Regions from separate parts of the Colwellia sp. 20A7 genome, predicted to be linked through region 3. Evidence: predicted binding sites of a transcription regulator. Region 3 holds the regulator's gene; each other region holds the start of a gene.

Region 1 (6,727 bases), 1.7 Mb from region 3:
CATCGGTAGTATCACCATAAATCTTACCATTTTTAAAAGTTAGCGTATTAACAGCCCCAGAAAATTTCGCATGCTCTGTTAACTCATCACACATCGCCATTGCTTGTTCTTTGAATGGTGCTGTCACATTAGCGCCCTTACCACCCTGTGCAATAAATTCTGTTACAGCTTCATTAAAACCATTTAGTTCAGCAAATTGAATTTCATAATTAAGTACTTGTTCAGTTGCCAGTGCGAATGACTGATGAATTAAAGGTGAACGAGATTGCTTAATAGGGTTACCAAAAACACGATATTGATCCATGAAAATAGCCTTATAGAAATAGTATAAGTAGCCTAACTGAATTATCATTTTAAAAATACAAAAAAGCAGTAATAAATTACTGCTTTTTGTTCTGGTTTAGACAAATTAATTTTATTAAAATTTATAACCGAGCATAACTGAATATACCATTGGGTTGATATCTACTGCAGCGCTACCTTTTCCTGATAATCCTACATTTAATGGATCGGCTAAATCAAATTTTGCATCTGTTTCAATATTTATATAACGAGCTGAAATATTAAGTGACCAATTTTCATCAAGTTCGTAATCCATACCCACTTGAAGTGACAAACCAAAAGAGTTATCTAATTCTAGATCGCTAAACCCTGCCGCTTTTGGTGTTGATGTGAATTTTTCATCAAATATAATTGTGTAATTAATACCTGCACCAATATAAGGTTTAAATGCTGTGCCTGTGTCAAAATAATATAATGCACTTAACGTTGGTGGTAAGTGAGTAACTTCAGCAAGATTAGCACCATTAAGATCAATACCATACAAAGAGCTTGTAACCCCATCAGGGTCTTGTAACTTAACATCATGAGTAAATGGTGTAGCGGCAAGTAGCTCGATAGCCCAGTTACTATCAAAAAAGTAAACTAGGTTCAAACCAAGCTGAGTATTATCATCCACAGTAAGAGATAATGGCGTAAGTGTGCCATCTAATGCTACGCCGGCAGATCCTGAATCTGGAGAAACCATTGTTGCACCACCACGAACGATTATATCGCCGGCTTGGTTAGCTAAAGTTGGTAGAGAAAGTGATAATAATGCGATTGCTAATATAGAGTGTTTCATGTTTTTATGTCCTTTAATTATTTAGGGACATAATAATCCTACCACCAACAAAAACCTTGATCTCAGACAATGTTTTTTAGTGAAAAAACAAAAGTGATTTCAAAGTTGATTTCGATCAAGTATTTACTCTAATTATGGCTGTTATCTAGCCTAATAATGACTCCATATCATTTGTTATTAACGTTGCGGCTTTTTATTAACCTTATTAAATATGCCTTCATTATCAACTAAGGTTATAATGTTTGAATATAGTAATATAAATTTCTTACCTTATTAACCATCAATATGTTTAGCAAACTTAAAAGAATAATTTCCATGATCACCAAATCAAACAATCATAACTTGCAAGAAAACAGCTTATATCAGCTTATTGGTGGAGAATCAGCTACTCGTAACTTAGCTGAAGCATTCTATGATGAAATGGAAACTAATATTCATTTACAAGAATTATTAGCCATTCACAAACAGCCTTTAGATAATATCAGACAGAAGTTTTTTGAATTTCTGTCTGGCTGGCTCGGTGGACCAAGATTATTTGAGCAAAAATATGGCCATCCACAGCTTAGAGCAAGACATATGCCTTTTCAGGTGACTAAAAAGCAGCGTGATTTATGGATGCTTTGCATGAATAATGCAATGAAAAAGGTGATTAACAATAATGAAATTGAGCAACATCTAAGACAAGCTTTTGATCAAATGGCCTCACATATGGTCAATTGCTAACAATACTTGTAAAAATTCTTATGTTTAATATAGTTACAGATGAAAGGCTATCCACCTAAAACAGATAGCCATAATCATTTAATGCAATAAAAACTGATATACACTCTCGAATTCTAACAACTACGCTCTGAATGTTTCACCCGTTAAGGCATCAATAATGGTTGAAGGTTGTGTAAACCCTAACGTTTTACCTTTAATAATAAAATCTATTTTCGATGCTAATTCATCATTATTTTCTAACGCTTGCCACGTCATTGCAGGTTCACTTCCTGAAAGGTTCGCACTAGTTGAAATGATAGGTTTGTTCGTTTGTTTACATAATGCTACAACATCTGGTTGATCTGTCACTCTCACGGCAATGGTATTGAACCTTCCTGTTAGCCAAGCGGCTGTATTATTATTCTTAGGCATAACTTGTGTAATCCCATTCGGCCATCTAGATAAAACGGTATACCTTTTATCAGGTGGAATAAGATCATCATTAATATAAGGCAATAATTGTGAATAATTAGCCGCAAGTAAGATAAGGCCTTTCTCAACAGGTCTATTTTTCAAAGCTAATAATTTTTCAACCGCTTGCTCATTGTCGGGATCACAGCCCAAGCCAAATACACCTTCAGTTGGATAAGCGATAATGCCTCCACTTAAAAACACATCAACAACAGATCTTTCGTCCACAATACACTCTTTCAATAAACTTCTATGCTGCAATCTTAACAAAGTGGGCTAGAGAACACCTAATAGCAATTTCATTAAATTGATATTAGGTGTGCCACGTTATATTAATGCGCTGAGAACGGTTAAAAATTTGTATCGTATTACAATAGAATCTATCAATGAAAAACTTCATTATTCCGTATTGCGTGAAACAAGGTTATAATTACAGGCTTCTTTATTAACCTTGTTCATTTAGCTAGAACATTATACTTTTTCAAAGGGCGTAAATTCATGACAGTGGGTATTATCATGGGGTCAAAATCAGATTGGCCAACAATGCAACATGCAGCAGAAATGCTTGATCTATTAGGTGTAAAATATGAAACCAAAGTTGTTTCTGCTCACCGTACTCCTCATTTGTTAGCTGAATACGCAGAAGGTGCTAAAGATAGAGGCATTAAAGTTATTATTGGTGGTGCTGGTGGTGCTGCTCACCTACCAGGCATGACGGCCGCATATACTTGCTTACCTGTTCTTGGAGTTCCAGTTCAATCTAAAGCGCTTAATGGGCAAGACTCATTATTATCTATTGTACAAATGCCTAAAGGTATAGCCGTAGGTACTTTAGCTATAGGTACCGCTGGTGCAGCCAACGCAGGTTTACTTGCAGCCCAAATCATTGGTACGTTTGATGAAAAAATTCAAAAAAATATTGAAGAATTTAGAAAAAATCAAACGCAAACTATTTTAAATAATCCAAATCCAGCAGAATAAGCATTCATAATGAAAAAAGTTCTTGTACTTGGTGCCGGTCAACTCGCTCGCATGATGGAGTTAGCAGGCACACCTTTAAATTTAGATGTGAAAGCATTTGATGTAAGAAGCCTTAAAGTCGTTCAACCTATTAGCCCTGAGCATATTTATGGTGATTTAGCACAAGGAATTACCAATGCTGAAGTAATCACCGCCGAATTTGAGCATGTTGCACATGACACGCTTGCTGAATGTGAGCAGTCGAATAAACTATTTCCGAGTAGTAATGCAATAAAGATAGGTGGTGATAGACGCTTAGAAAAAGCGCTACTTGAATCATGCAATGTTGCTAATGCAAAACATTTTTTTATTCAAACAAAAGAAGATTTTGCTGCAGCTTTAGCATCATTAACGTTACCGGTCATTTTTAAAAGTGCCTTAGAAGGTTACGACGGTAAAGGTCAATGGCGCTTAAAATCAGTAGAAGACGCGGATAGTATCTGGCAAGACATGGAGAGCTTTCTCAAATCCTCAACAACATCTGTTAAACAAGGTATTGTTGCGGAACAGATGATCAACTTTGACCGAGAAGTTTCTCTTATTGGAGTACGCAGCAGAAATGGTGATGTTGCCGCTTACCCGTTAACTGAGAACCATCATACACAAGGTGTATTGAGTGTATCTGTTGCCGTAAAAGTTGATGAAGTATTACAGAAGCAAGCAGCGCAGGTTTTTAAAGCTATATCCGATGAACTAAATTATGTGGGTGTGTTAGCTATAGAATTTTTCCAAGTGGGTAATCAACTGCTAGTAAACGAAATAGCACCACGCGTTCACAACTCTGGGCATTGGACTCAGCAAGGCGCCGATACTTGCCAGTTCGAAAATCACTTAAGAGCGATTTGCGACTTACCATTAGGTAGTACCGCTTTAGTTAGACCAACGGCAATGGTTAATATCATTGGTGAAGATACAGTCTCTGACGAAGTACTATCGATTCCAAGTGTTACTATTCATTGGTATAACAAAGATAAACGTGCCGGTCGTAAAATGGGTCATATTAACGTGAGTGGTGAGAATGAATTAGTGCTAGCGCAACGCTTAAGCGCGTTATCAAAGCTATTGTCGCAATCAGCATTCCCGGATCTAAATGACTTTTCGACTAGCTACCTTAATAAACATAGTTAAGCATTCATAATTAAACGTCAGTATTATTAACGATGTTTAACTAAAAAAGACGCTAATTAGCGTCTTTTTTTATGGTGTTATCTTTTGCATTGCTGAGCACTTTTTACTGGCACATTGATACTTGACGCCTGCAGCCATATTTCGTTTTAATAATAGAGGATAGTCGCATTGCTGACATGTTCCTACTACTGGTTCAAAATTAACAATAAACTTGCACTTGGGATAAGCATCACACGAATAAAACTTTTTACCAAAGCGGCTCGTCTTTTCTTTAATTAAACCTTTTTTACAATTAGGGCACGATATATCAGCTAATTCATTAGGCTCATCATGCTCAATGTAATCACAATCGGGGAAGTTACTACAACCGATAAACATACCATATCGACCTTGTTTTACAGCTAAATTATGATTGCATTTAGGACATTCGCTGCCTTGAAGAATTTTATCTTCAACACGCTCATTTTCAACAACGGGTCTAGTGTAAGCACAACTAGGATAATTAACACATCCTAAAAAAGGTCCACTTTTACCATGCTTAATAGAAAGTTCAGAGCCACATTCTGGGCACACTTGATATTCTTTCTCTAAAGCATGTTCGTGATGGGAGAATAAAGGATTATCTGACTTGGACATTGTCTGTTGATCTATAGCCGCTATTTACATAACAAGATAAGTTATTATGCCATAATTGTTGTTTAAACAATATGGCAACATTAACTGACTTAATAATTAAGCCAGTTAATAACAAATGGTATTAATGTAAAGGGCCTTCTTGCTCTTCAAAAATGAGCTCTTCCATCTGCGAGTAAGCATTTTCCTGACCAGGAACATTGAAGAGAACCATTAAAATAACCCACTTCAGATCATCTATAGAGAAATGATTAGTATCTAATTCCATTACTCTATCAATTACCATTTCACGCGTTGTAAAATCTAGTACATTTACTTGCTCTAAAAATAGAATGAAGCCTCGACTTTCTGTATCGAGAAACTGCATTTCGTTTTCAGTATAAATACGAAAAGATTTATTACCTACACGTGTTAAACAAGGATAAGCATCAGAATCTTGTAAAGCACTTAGTTTTTCTAACCAATTAAGCGCCTTATATATCTCATCTTGATGAAAACCTGCTCGCGTTAATTCATCCGTCAATATGTCATGATCAACCATGACTTCGGCTTCACTATGTATATAATTTTCAAACAAATACATTAAAATATCGAACATAACTAGCCCCTTATTCCTTATGATTATTATTTATGTAATCTAAGGTAGCCTCCGGGTACTGCAGCTACCAGACCATTCAACTCTAATATTGTTAACCGCGTTAGCACTTCTTCAACAGGTAGCTTACTTCTTGAAACCACTTTATCTACAGGCGTAATTTCAAATCCCACACTAGCCAACAATTCATCAACAAACAAGTCCTTATTTGACCTTTTTTCATCAATTTCTTTATTTATAAATAATTGAGGTTTATGTTGTGGCTTCAATTGTGAATCAAAATTATCGATAAATGCTAACTCATCCATTATATCGGCAGATTCCTCTACAAGTTTAGCTCCTTGTTTAATTAACCAGTGACAGCCTTTTGCTTGAGGGTTGTTAATACCGCTAGGTATTGAAAAAACATCACGATTTTGTTCTAAAGCACAACGTGCTGTTATAAGTGAACCACTTTGCAAAGCAGCCTCTACGACTAAAACGCCCACACTTAACCCGCTAATAATACGATTTCGCTTAGGAAAGTGCCCTGGTTTAGGTGAAGTTCCAGGTAAAAACTCACTAATGATGGCCCCTTCTTTTTCAAGAATCGTAGCCACTAGATCTCGATGCCTTGCTGGATAAATTTTATCAAGCCCAGTAGCAACAACGGCAATAGTACTTGCACAAGTCGTTAACGCTCCTTTATGCGCGGCAGCATCAATACCTAAAGCTAAACCGCTTGTAACAACTAACCCATTTTTAACCAATTGTTGTGCTATTTCAAAAGCCGTCTCTCGACCATTAATACTGGCTGAACGGCTGCCAACAATAGCCAATTGAGTTTGATTTAATAGTTTTGTATTACCTTGTACAAAAAGCACTAAAGGTGGATCGTAAATCTGTTTAAGCAACTGCGGATAAACCGGATCATCAAATACAATTATTTCGCTACGACAACGATCGCTACTGCTAATAATATCGTCAATTTTTTGCCAATCTGGTTGGTAAAATGAAGCGAGCTGTTTTGCTGTTAAATTATTTGCTGATGTTAAACTAGGATTGTTTTTTACTGA
Region 2 (6,727 bases), 730 kb from region 3:
AGTAGGAAGTGCGTCAAAAGAGAAAACACCACCAGCACCTGTAGTTGTAGTAAATGTTGGAACGCCAACGTTTACGTTACTACCAGCATTTGTACCTGTAGTTGTAATTTTCCAAAAATCAAGAGCAACTGTTACGCCAGCAGGTAAAGCAGCGCCTGTTTTACAGTTACGTAAAACACCTGTTACTTGAGCTGAGAACATAGGTAAGTTAGCAGTATCTGCTTGTGCTAAGAAACCGTCAAACCAAGTGATTTGCTCACCATTATTAGTAGTGTTCTCACCGTTACTACCGTTGTTACCAGAATCAATTTGAATATTCTGAGATGTAACACTAACAGTTGCACTAGCGTATCCGTCAGGGCCTGTAATTGTAACAAGATAGGCGCCTTGATTTTCATTAGCAGAGTTAGAACCATCAACACCTGCAACTGGTACATTAGTGAAGTGATAGTAACCACTTGCATCAGTTACCATTGACTGGCCTGCTATAGAAACTGTAGCACCTAGTACTGGTAAGCCGTTAGTATCTTGAACAGTACCTTGTACCGTACCTGAACCTTGTGCTTGTTCAACTGTATTGCCACCGTTATCTTCAACTACAGACTCTGAAGTTGCAGTATTTGCATCGCCGTCTGAATCACCACATGCTGCTAAGCCTAAACTTAGTACAACTGCGAGTGCTACTTTTGTTTTATAAAATTGAGTTTTATTAACCATTATAGTGTTCCTATCACTTAAATATTACTTTAATACTACATATGCCAACATATGAGTACATTTAAATCGTGTTTTCGGTTTACAACATTATCATGCTTTACGCACAAAAAGTATCTGCCATCATGTTTTTATTGGCAAATATTTTTTGTTGTAGAAACATGTTGTTTATAGTTTTAAACCTGAAACAATATCATGTTGGAATTCTGCTTCAAACTGAATTTTACGCAACAAATCACAAAATACGTAAAACAAAATATCACCTACAACCTACATGTTTCAAAAAGATAGTAACTTTATATTTTTTAATAATCAACACATAAAGTTAATTATTTCTTATATATATACGACAAAATTATTATAAATTGTAATTTGTTGTAATCTTGTAATCAGTTCAGCCTACAGCTAGTTGTGCAGCCTTGCTCTTTTATCATTTGTCAACTCTATAGATTGACTAGATCAACTAACACGCAAGCCTTTAATATCAAGCACTGTACGTATAAACCACTATAAATATTAGTATCAAAACTATTAAACCTTTTTCAAACTAACGAAGTAATCGCTGGGTAATAGTAGGGTAAACAGAATAACAGGAAAAAGTTCCACCTAAGATGTTACCTATTGTTTCGTATGTTACTTTTCTGTTAATTTATTGTTGGTTTTTTTATAGTTTTTTGTGGCGTTATTTTTTACTATTACTTTATTTTTTTGTTGTATTGTTGTGTTGTTATGTGTTGTTGTAAAGAATATTATCGCTGTTTATTTGAGCTTAAATACGTTTGATTGTACTAAGCTTCACTGGCTTTTTACTGGGGTAATTAAGGATGAATGCTAAAGTCAATTCATAATGATAAAGTGCAGAATGACACAGTTCAGAAATTGAATTTTAATAAAAAATAGGCCGTAAAAATATTTATATTCATATTAATAGTAATTTTAACGAATAAATTATGAAGTTTGGCCTATTGTGTTGTTGCTATGCTGGTGTTGTCTTGTTTGTATTTTAGGTCATTGTTTCTAGTCGTGGCTTTCGGGTATTATTTTCCGGATATTAGCTTTCAGTTGTTCACTCTTAATCCTCAACTCTAGATTTAAGCATTTTATAGTACCTATAAAAGTAGGTACTATAAAAAATAAATGCCATAAAAATAATATAACAACGCTTAGCTATATTTCTGTTCTTATTGTTACTTCTTCTATTGTTCTTTTAGCCTTTTCACCATGACTCTTTACCGCTTGTTGATTAGGCTTACTTTTGCTTTAGTAGCAGAGCACCCGTGTTGCTGATTAGCCCATTGGAATTTCTATTTTGGCATTCGGCAATAGTTGTTGATATTTTTGTGCTAAAGCTTGTTTCGCATCTTCGTCGCCATGCACTATTTTTATATGTTGTGGTTTGTGGTGCATGCGCTTAACAAAATTAATCAGGCCATTTTGATCGGCATGGGCAGAATAACTACTAATGGTATGCACCATGGCGTTAATTGTTATTCGGCTACCGTCTATATAAACATACCCTTGTTTATTGGGCTGTGCGAGTGTTGGCCCATATTGCTGAATACTGCGTCCTAAAGTTCCTTGTGTTTGATAGCCAACAAAAAGCACATCAGTAGTGCTGTCGGTTAAAAACGCTTTAAGATAATTTACTATTCTGCCACCACTACACATTCCACTTGCGGCAATAACGATAGCAGGCTTTGCGTTAGTAAAATTTCGTCCTTTGGCTAAATAAGCAATTGTGTCGAGATGCTCTTGATGACTATTAACGGTATAAAGCTGTTCAAAGTTTAATGGATGACGACCAGCGTTAAGTTTACGTTTAGCTTCGTTGTCCCATAAGGTTTTAAAGTTGCGGTATTGCTCGGTAAATTTTGCTGCCATGGGTGAGTCGACAATAATGTCGATATTTTGCCACATTGTTGCAAGCTGATCGGCTTGATCTGTTTGCTGTTTTTTTTGTTGATTATTTTTTGAGACGGCTGTTTGATTGGCTTTTTGTTGTTTAGCTCTTTGATGTTGGGCTCTTTGTTGTTGAAAGATGATACTTTCTAGTTCGTATAAGAGTTCTTGTGTTCTACCAATGCTAAACGCAGGAATAAGTACTACGCCATTGTCAGCCACCGCTTTTTCAATAATATGTTGTAATTGTTGAGTGCGCTCTTTTCTACGTTGATGATTTTTATCGCCATAGGTAGATTCTATAATTAAGGTATCAGCGCGATAAGGACTTTTAGGTGCTGGTAACAATGGAGCATAAGGCGCACCGAGATCACCAGAGAATACGATGCGATGTTTGGTGCTTTTATGATGGTTACTTTTATTCGTGTTGTTTTGGGTACTGGCTATTTCTACCTCTATATAAGCAGAGCCTAAAATGTGCCCTGCCATTTGAAATTTAATTTTAGCCGTTGTAGCGTCTTTAATCGCTGCTGCTTTATTCTCTGCTGCTTTACTCGCTGATTTTTCATTAGCTGGTTTTGTATTCGTTATGTTGATTGCTTGCCATTGTTTGTAGTCTACGGGGATAAGTTGGTTTTTTAATAATTTTAAGCAGGCATCAATAATCGATTTATTGCGAGTAACACCAACTTTTAACGCGTCTTCAATCACTAAAGGTAATAATTGGGCAGTCGCTTTTGTGGCGTATATTGGCCCGCGAAATCCTGCTGCGAGTAGATAAGGAATTCGGCCAACGTGATCGATGTGGCAATGGGTGACAATTAATGCTCGTACAGTGCTGATGTCAAAATCGATAGTGAGCTGTGCTGCGTTACTTACTTCGTCATTGGTGTCATGGTTATTGTCAGCACTGGTTTTTCCGCCATCTTTTTCTGCACCTTGAAATAGACCGCAGTCGATTAGGATTGAGTTCTGGTTGTTGATATGAAGTTGATGACATGAGCCAGTAACACCATTTACCGCCCCGTGATGTTGAATATTCATAAATAATCCTTTGTTTATGCTTTTTTCGAGTATAGCTGAGATTTGGCATATTTACCGTCTTGGATGGTTGTCATTCTGAACAGCCACACGTGTGGGATTCCGTATTAAGTGATCAACGGAATGACGAAGGAAGGGCAGCGGAGTGACGATGAATGTCGCCTGTTCTTATTATTAGGCGAATAAATTCGCCCCTACGGTGATGATAATCAAACCTTTTGTGGGGCTTATTTTTTATCTGGCGAATAAATTCGCCCCTACGGTGATGTTGTTCACCTTCGCCTAACAATGTTTTTGTTAGTGCACATGTAGGGTGAATGTAGGGGCGACTTCAGTCGCCTGTTCTTATTATTAGGCGAATAAATTATTCAATAAACTTATGCCAAAGCGCCGTTACTTGTTCTTTTTCTGGAATCAAAGATTTATCGATGAGCAAGTTTTCATTACGTAGCGTGGCTACATGGCCCAAATGTCTTAGCTGTTGATAGTTACTGGTTAAGGTGTTTTGCTCGGCACTGGTTAATATTTCGAGTTTTGTTAGTAACTTAAAAATACCTAAATTGTCGCAACGCTCTGTTAAGTTTTGATGTTCACAACTATGTGCTAAGACTAAATATTGCGCGATAAATTCAATATCGACTAAACCGCCTACCCCTTGTTTAATATCAAAATGGGTTTCGTCAGACTTATCAAGGTGATTACGCATTTTTTCACGCATCGCTTTTACGTCTTCTTTTAACTTGGCTTTATCTCTGCTTTTATTTAGCACTTGTTCACGAATTGTTTTAAACGTATCAATAATAGGCTTGTTGCCATAAACAACACGCGCTCGTACAAGTGCTTGATGTTCCCATGTCCATGCTTCTTCTTGCTGATATTTACCAAAATTGTTGATATGGATAACTAGCATTCCCGCGTTACCCGACGGACGTAAACGCATATCTAGTTCATATAAAATACCGCTGTTCATGCGGGTGTTAAAAATATGCATAATACGCTGGGCAAATTTCACATAAAACTGACTCGATGAAACAACTTTATTCCCGCCAGCTAAACCAGTGGTTTCTTCACCTTCTGGGCTGTGATGTACAAAAACCAAATCTAGGTCTGAGCCATAACTCAGCTCTTTACCACCTGTTTTTCCGTAAGCGATAACACCGAAGCCTTTATTTTCGCTATCAACGGTTGATAAAGGTACACCAAAACGATTGGCTACTTGTTGCCAGGCAATATTTATTACTTCGTTAAGGATTGCTTCGGCTAATGCGGTTAAATGATCGCTAACCGTCATCACATCTAATACCCCAGCAATATCAGCTGCGGCAATACGTAATTGTTGTGCTTGTTTGAAAAGACGTAGGCCGTCCATTTGCGCTTCAAGATCTTCTTCTGGAATACGCAACATACTTTCTCTTAACTCAACGCCGTAAGTCGATAATTGCGGTGGATTATGAAGCAAGGTTGGGTCAATTAATTCATCTAATAAAATAGGATATTTAGCAATATAGTCAGTTACCCAACTACTGGCTTGGCATAAATGTATTAATTGTTTTAAAGCGCCCTCGTTTTCAAATAATAATTCTAAATAAGCGGTCCGAGTTACTATTCTTTTAAATACGTGCAAAACTCGTTCAAGTACAAATTCGGCTTGCTTGGCTTGTTTTATGTGACAAATAAGTAAAGGAATGAGTTTGTCTAATACTTGTCGGCCCCGGCTGCCAATGCTGCGCTTGCTTACATCATCTCTAAAGTCTGATAGTAAACGCCAAATGGCTTCACTATTCCATATAACCGAATCTTGAGTTGTGTGTTCTTGTTCAACCCAGGCGATAGATTCTTCATCACTCCAACGACTGTTCCAAAGTACACTCCAATGTTGGTCTTCGGCCTGATGGTTAGGGCTTTCAACACCAATTAATTGCTCGAACGTTGCATGCACATCATCCATATGCGCTTGTAGAACGAGCATAAAGGCTTGCCAAGCATCAAAATTAAGAATAGTGATCAATCGTTGTTTGTCTAAATCATTATCAGGTAGTGTTTGAGTTTGTTTGTCGGCTAAAGCTTGTAAAATATTTTCAACACGGCGTAAAAAACAATAAGCATTTTGTAATACTCTTTTATCGTCTTCTTCGAGCTCGCCAGCAATAACCAGCTGAGGTAAAACGGTGAGTAAATTGCGTTGCTGTAATTCTTCAACTCTGCCACCACGAATAAGTTGAAATACTTGGACGATAAATTCAATTTCTCGAATACCACCGGCCCCAAGTTTAATATTATTGACCAATTGTTTGCGACGAACCTCTTGGGAAATCATGCTTTTCATTTTACGCAAACTATCAATAACACTAAAATCGATATAACGGCGATAAACAAAAGGTTTTAACATGGTGGTTAATTGTTGGTGATAGTCTTCCTCTTGAGTTGGCGACGTTGCTAAATGAGGGATAACACGCGCTTTTAGCATGGCGTAACGTTCCCAGTCTCGGCCTTGCTCTTGGTAGTAATCTTCCATAGCATTGAATGTTAATACCAGTGGACCACTATCGCCAAAAGGTCTTAATCGCATATCAACCCGATAGACAAAACCGTCTGCGGTTTGTTGATGAAGAGCGGCAATTAATTTTTGCGCTAAACGGGTAAAAAACTGTTGGTTGTCTAAGCTACGTCGGCAGCCCTTGGTTTCTCCGCTATAAGGATAAACAAAAATTAAGTCGATGTCAGACGAGAAGTTAAGCTCTTTTCCGCCCAGTTTGCCCATACCATAAACAAGTAACTGTTGAGGTTGGTCGTCATTACTGGTTGGTACGCCCCACTTTTCTTGGCAAAATTCGGTTAACCAATGCAAACTTGTTTGAATAAGAGCATCTGCCAGTAACGACAATCTTTCTAACGATTTTTCAAGATCAATGTTTAGTACTAAGTCTGCAACAGCAATATTAACCATTTGCTGTAATCGAAAGTTTCTTAAAATCTTATGTAGTTGCTCTTCACTTTTACAGTCTACTAATAAATCTTGCAGTAACGTTTCGTAGGCTGGTGTGGTGGTAAGGTAAACACTTTTACTTACAAA
Region 3 (6,727 bases):
GCGCAATGGCTTTAACTAATAGTGGTGATGCTATCGACGTAACGGAAAGTATTGATTGGAGTTCAAGTGATATCAGCATCGCTACTATTAATGAGCAAGGTTTAGTCACCGCTGTTGCCAATTCCTCGAGTAATCAAGGTATTGTTATTATTATGGGAACAAGCATTAATGGGATTGTGGATGAAGGAGAAATTTCAGTTAGTGACGTTGCGGTAAGCTCTATTAACTTAATTCATCCCCAGCCAGAAGAAGGTACTATTAGTACCTGTGTGGCGACCAACATTACTGCAAATGTAAATTATGAAGATGGTTATATCTCAATGAATACGATCAAAGGTATGAGTTTTAGTCTTGATAGCGATACCAGTGCTACTATTGATAAAAAAGGTACCTTGTATACTTCATCACCTGACATTGAAACTATAATAATAACGGGGACATTAGACGACATTACCGACTCATTAACCGTTATTGCCGACCCACTCAATGTAGGGCATCTTGATATTTTACTTGATGATACTGTTACCGATGATATTACGCTCGCAATGGGAGAACGTATTTTAGTTAACGGACAGGCCACATTAACCAATATTACTTTGCCATATTCTATTGCTAATACTATTTCTTGGTCGCAAGAAAGTGGTGACTATCTCGGCATTACGACAACAGGTGATAACAAAGGCACCCTAATTGGTCTTATTGCTGGTACTACTCAACTTGTTGGCTCTTGTGGTGGCAATCAAACCACGGCAACCGTATCAGTAACAGGAACAGCTGAACTTGACTCTATAAAAATTAATAAAGGTAGTGATATTACCCTGGCATCATCAGAGTCGGTAGACTTAACCTTAACGGCTTATTATACCGACACCCCAACAAGCTTGAATGTTTCTGAATTTGCAAATTGGTCGGTTAGTGATAATAGCGTAGTCACGCTGGAATTGATTGATTTAGGTACAAACAAAGCTAGTTATCAGTTAACTAATATTTCAAAAAGTACCGATGAAGTGATTGTTTCGGTGACTTATGCTGGGGAAAGTAGCACTATAAATATCACTCTTGAATAAATACAGGTAATAAAAACGAGTAAACCTAACTAAACTCTTAGATGTCAGCTTTATATCAAGATCATCTCAATATAGTAAGGTTTTGATGGTTCAGAGGGTTTATAAGTTATGCTTATGCGACTTTTTCAACGAATAGCTCAGCACGCAAGTTGATCATCTTATTTTTGATGATTGAGCAAAAAATTGTTTACCTTGCGATAGAAACAGGATAAAAAAGGAATAATGCCAATATTTGGAACACACTCTTGTGTGTTCCAAATATTGGATCAAGAAGCGTCGATTATTTCTATGTTTTTAACGTCAATTAAATTTGACGATGAGATGTCAGCTCCTCCAAACTCTTGTTCTTTTGGCTCAGCCGTTCTATCGATGGTAAGTGCTGAAAAGTTGTATAAGTCATGATCAGATAATTGAGAAAGACTAACACTTTGTGTACTTTTAAATACACTTTCTACACGTCCAGAAGATTCTTGGTCCCAAGTATTAAGCATATGCTTTATTTGTTTTCTTTGTAAATTCTCTTGTGAACCACAGAGATTACAAGGAATAATAGGGTAGTTCTTTAGCTCTGATAGTTGCTCAATATCTTTCTCTCTACAATATGACAGCGGTCTTATTACTACATTTCGTTTATCGTCACTTAGTAGTTTGGGTGGCATAGCCTTTAATTTTGCATTATTAAACATGTTCATCATTAATGTTTCAACTATGTCATCCATATGATGACCCAGTGCTATTTTTGTTGCACCAATCTTTTCAGCGAAACCATATAATGACCCTCTTCTAAGCCTTGAGCATAAAGAACACGTTGTTTTTCCTTCAGGTACTTTTTGCTTTACTACTGAGTAGGTGTCTTTATCTATAATGTAGTAATCAATGCCTTTTTCTTCGAGATAATTAGGTAATATATGCTCAGGAAAACCAGGCTGTTTTTGATCGAGATTGACCGCAATTACGTCAAATTTAATGGGCGCAACACGTTTTAAGTGTAAAAGGATGTCAAGCATTACGAAAGAATCTTTGCCACCACTTATCGCACAAAGAATTTTATCGCCTTCTTCAATCATTTTGTAATCAGAAACGGCTTTGCCTGTTAGGTGCCTGATTTTTTTTTCTAGTTTATTGCTAATAGCCTGTTGAGTATTCATTAAAAACTACTTACCACTTAATCACATTAGATATTTTATTTTTGATGGTAAATTCTATCATAGGTTAAAAGTTTAAAGTGCTATTAAAGTTGCTTGTAGGGTATTATTTTGACGTTATATTAGCTTAATAAAGACTGAAAAAGGTTACTATACCTCTTTCAGTCTTTGATTTCATTATGAGAGAATACTTTTACTGTAGCGGAGACACATAACCTTCAGGTTTGAGCGCAAGTACATCACAATTAAGTTGGTCAATGACGTGTTCAGCTGTATTACCAATTAAAGCCGCTGAAATACCTGTTCTTCCTATCGTACCTAAAACAACTAGCTCTGCATCAATTTTATCAGCTACCTCTTCAATAACCCGTTCAGGTAAGCCTTCTTCCACGTGAGTGTTAGTGATATCAATTTCAAATTCAGTAGCATGTGCTGCCATCGATTTTTTATGGTGTTGAAGCATAGTATTATTGTATTCACTAGAGTTAAACTCTGGTATTTCAATTGCTATATTAACTGGCGTACCTGGAAATGAGTTCACTAAATGAACCTTACCTTGAATAAGTTGTGCTAATTTCTTTGCTTCTTTAGTGATCTTATCATTTAGTGAGTTATGCTCTGTTTCGTCGCTACCCACATTAATTGCTGCAAGTATATTGCCGTTGCTTGGCCATTCATGTTCTTTCACTAATAAAACAGGGCAAGGACATTTGCGGAGTATATGCCAATCAGTCGGGGTGAAAATAACTGATTTTAATTTGTCATGTTGATGAGTCCCTTTAATGACAAGATCGTAATTATTTTGAATTACTTGTTCAATAATTGACTCAAAAGGGCGGTTATGCCAAACAACTAAGTTGTTAATATCAATGTCAGGTTTTAAATCACTTATTAGGCTCTCTAGCCAAAGCTCTTTGTCTTTAATGACTGACTGTCGCATAGCGCCACGATCATCGTTGGAAAGAATAGTAGTCATCTCATAAGAGAAGTCAAAGATACTTAAAAAAGCGGTTACTTCAACCTGACCACCACTCGCTTTGATGTTGGCAGCTAAGTCTATTGCTCTTTTTAATGCTTTTTGTTCGTCAGTTGATGGGTCGATAACGACTAGAATTTTTTGATAGGTTTTCATGATAATTCTCCCTGTTGTTATACATTGGTTAAACTTTAATAAAGCCTAAGTAATTTATATCAAAAGTGTGAGATTAATGCTTGTTTTAAATCAAACTATAGCTGATTTAAAACAAGCATTAGAAATTATGAAGCTAACAAATATGAACGGGCGTTAGAATTCAGCGCAATCCACGAGTTCATCAAGACTTACAATAGTAATAAGTTTACCGTCGACTTTTATCAAACCACTTTTATGAAAACGGTTTAATAAACGGCTTATTGTTTCAACGGTAAGTCCGATGTAATTTCCAATATCACTTCGTGTCATTGTAAGACGAAATTCAGCGGCTGATAAACCTCTGGCACGATAGCGTTTGCTTAAGCTTACTAAAAAGGTAGCGACGCGTTGCTCTGCATTTTTTCTGTTCAATAATGTGAGCATTTCTTGGTCGGTACGAATTTCATTACTCATTAGACGCAAAACTTGTTTCTTAAGCTTTGGCATAGTATTAGATAAAGTATCTAAATTATCATAAGGAATTTCACATATCATCGATGTCTCTAATGCCTGAGCAAAGCTTTTATGCTCTGATTCAGCAATAGCGTCAAATCCCAGTAAATCTCCAGCTAAGTGAAAACCAGTGATTTGTTCTTCACCTTGTTCATTAACGGTAAAAGTTTTAAAAGTGCCAGAACGGATAGCATAAAGAGCATGCATTTTTTGACCATCGGTGAATATTTTATCACCTTTGTGAAAAGGGCGTTTACGATCTATGATTTTATCGAGAGTATTAAGTTCTTGATCATTTAGGGTAAAAGGTAGACAAAGTTCACTAATACTACAGTTTTGGCAATTAATATGCTGTGCACCAGGGGAACTATTATTTAACATAGGCTACTCATTTATTATTATAGGAATAGAGTAAACTGTAATTTATGTATTTACTCTAATTTCTAGGATAGTGCTATGGTATTAGAACACTTGGTGGTATGCAACAATAAAACTATAAATACCAAAGGTTATTAACACTAGTGCCATTGCTTTTTTAAAAGATGGTTTTGTTAAGGTATTCTTGATACTACTAAATCCAATAGAGAGAGTTAATAGCGCAGGTAGTGTACCTAAGCCGAAAAAGAACATAATGCTCGCCCCGGTAATCATGCTACCGCTTGCTAATGCCCAAGTTAAGGTTGAGTAAACTAATCCGCAAGGTAACCAACCCCAAACAGCGCCAAGAGAGAGTGCTTTTATTGGTGAGTCTACAGGGATAGCTTTACCTGCTAAAGGTGATATGTAACGCCATAAATGCTTACCTAAAGCCTCAATCCTATTTAACCACATTAGCCATTGACCTAAATGTAAGCCAAGTAAAATCATAAAGGTGGCTGAAAGTAATCGTAGACCAGCGAGTGGCATACCAATATTTTTTGCTGCGATAGATCCGGTAAATCCAACAATTGCCCCGATTAAGGCGTAAGAAGAAATACGTCCAACATTGTATAAAATAACTAGGGTGGTTTTACTTTTAGCTACTGATGGTTTTACCTGGCTCTTAACAGAGACCTGATTATTAACAGGTATCTGGTTATTTTCATATTTATTTGACTGAGGAAGGGCTGAAGTGAGCATGGTGGTAATACCGCCACACATCACAATACAATGCCCCGAGCCAAGTATTCCTATTATAAATGCAGAGAATAAGTCTAGATTCATTTATTTGGCGGCTTATATTTATTCTTCGACATAGGTAATTCGTAATCTTCACTGGTTTTTTCTTCGTGATTCGAATTTTCTGATTTAGAGTCTTCGATGTCTTCATCAAAAAGAATACTCATTCCATGTTTTTCTAAGTCATCGAATTGCTCTGTTTTTACAGCCCAGAAAAATAAGTAAATACCGATAGCAATTATGATTGTACCGACAGGAATTAAAATGTAGATAATGCTCATGTTTTTCTCACTGTTAACTCAACAGTCAATCATTATTAAAAGGTGTAGTTGAGTTTATTTAAGTTTATTAATTAGGTTGAGTATTTTATTTTTTAAGTAAACGTAATGAGTTAGTGATCACTAAAATAGAACTCGCCGACATTCCAATAACCGCCATATAAGGAGTTATATACCCCATAACAGCTAAAGGCAATACAATCGCATTGTAGCCAAAAGCCCATAAGTAATTTTGAAGAATGATTCGTCTAGTGCGGTGTGATACTGTTATTAAGGTATTAATGCTATTTAGTTTATTATTAAGTAATATTACATCGGCACCACTTTTAGTGATATCAGCGCCACAACCCATTGCAATAGAGATATGAGCTGCACCAAATACAGGCGAATCATTAACGCCATCGCCAGTCATGGCAACGGTATAGCCTTTAGCTTCAGCATCTTTAATCTTATTCATTTTATCTTTTGCGCTTAATCCTCCAAAGGTTTCGTTAAGCGGTATTTGTTTTGCTATAGCATCACAAGCACTTTGACTATCGCCTGATAATAATAATGTTTTATTATTTTGGTTAAGCTGACTAATAAGTGAAAAAGTATCATCACGGATTTCATCAACAAGATAAAAAGCGGCAATGATTTTTTTATTAGCCATTAAAAGACAGTTTGCGACTTTTATGTCTGAGCTTAGTTTTTCATTTTCAGGATCATTTTTAGCTTCGGTTAACCAAGTATATTTTCCTATAGCATAGTCAACACCATCAATACTGCCGCTAACGCCTTTTCCCGAATGTACTTCAACTTGTTTAGCGATTAAGTTGTTATCTCTATATTTAGTAAAAGGTTTGGCTATAGGATGTTCAGAATGTGCCTCTAATACAGAGGCAATTGCTAATAATTTCTCTTTTGTATATTCTTTATTATCGGTAGTTAAACGAATATCACTAATGCTAAATTCACCCGTGGTTAAGGTGCCTGTCTTATCAAAAGCAAAGCAGTTAACATTTGGCATGGTTTCCATTACATGACCGCCTTTGATCATTATACCCGCTTTATTTAAACGCGTAGTTGCACAGGTTAACCCTGTTGGCGTTGCTAAAGAAAGTGCACAAGGGCAGGTTGCAACTAAAACAGAAAGCGTGATCCAAAAAGCTTGTTCAGGCATATGTTGTTGCCAATAAATAGCTGTAGCAATAGAGGTTAATAAAATAAGGGCGACAAAATATTGAGCAATTTTATCCGATAATTGAGCTATTTTAGGCTTGTGAGCTTGTGATGATTCACTTAAGCGAATCAATTGACTCAAAAAGGAATGGTTAGACGTGTTTTTTACTTCAATGCTAATATTACCGTCGCCATTAATAGTTCCTGCGAAAACTTTGTCGTTAACAGTTTTACTAATAGGGAGTTGTTCGCCCGAAAGCATTGCTTCATTTAGTTGGCTAGTACCAGAAATAA

Evidence for each region. Region 3 encodes FNR, which switches genes on or off when oxygen is low (the NO sensors DNR and NnrR bind a similar motif). Its sites were predicted from a motif close to TTGATCTAGATCAA; they were not measured.
Region 1: the regulator FNR is predicted to act here: its motif matches at 1,229-1,242, upstream of GQS55_RS00130 (OmpW/AlkL family protein).
Region 2: the regulator FNR is predicted to act here: its motif matches at 3,854-3,867, upstream of GQS55_RS15600 (MBL fold metallo-hydrolase RNA specificity domain-containing protein).

The regions. Positions count from the first base shown of each region.
Region 1 is NZ_CP047130.1:22,612-29,338, reverse strand. It holds gene aroE (shikimate dehydrogenase) at 1-304, opposite strand, end outside; gene GQS55_RS00130 (OmpW/AlkL family protein) at 419-1,123, opposite strand; gene GQS55_RS00125 (group II truncated hemoglobin) at 1,439-1,846, shown strand; gene GQS55_RS00120 (Sua5/YciO/YrdC/YwlC family protein) at 1,967-2,524, opposite strand; gene purE (5-(carboxyamino)imidazole ribonucleotide mutase) at 2,795-3,277, shown strand; gene GQS55_RS00110 (5-(carboxyamino)imidazole ribonucleotide synthase) at 3,287-4,444, shown strand; gene GQS55_RS00105 (DNA topoisomerase family protein) at 4,514-5,080, opposite strand; gene GQS55_RS00100 (DUF494 family protein) at 5,202-5,675, opposite strand; gene dprA (DNA-processing protein DprA) at 5,702-6,727, opposite strand, start outside.
Region 2 is NZ_CP047130.1:3,627,043-3,633,769, forward strand. It holds gene GQS55_RS15595 (beta strand repeat-containing protein) at 1-717, opposite strand, end outside; gene GQS55_RS15600 (MBL fold metallo-hydrolase RNA specificity domain-containing protein) at 2,002-3,657, opposite strand; gene glnE (bifunctional [glutamate--ammonia ligase]-adenylyl-L-tyrosine phosphorylase/[glutamate--ammonia-ligase] adenylyltransferase) at 4,019-6,727, opposite strand, start outside.
Region 3 is NZ_CP047130.1:2,900,909-2,907,635, reverse strand. It holds gene GQS55_RS12570 (Ig-like domain-containing protein) at 1-1,067, shown strand, start outside; gene ttcA (tRNA 2-thiocytidine(32) synthetase TtcA) at 1,334-2,215, opposite strand; gene uspE (universal stress protein UspE) at 2,406-3,344, opposite strand; gene fnr (fumarate/nitrate reduction transcriptional regulator Fnr) at 3,498-4,217, opposite strand; gene GQS55_RS12550 (sulfite exporter TauE/SafE family protein) at 4,299-5,039, opposite strand; gene ccoS (cbb3-type cytochrome oxidase assembly protein CcoS) at 5,036-5,275, opposite strand; gene GQS55_RS12540 (heavy metal translocating P-type ATPase) at 5,361-6,727, opposite strand, start outside.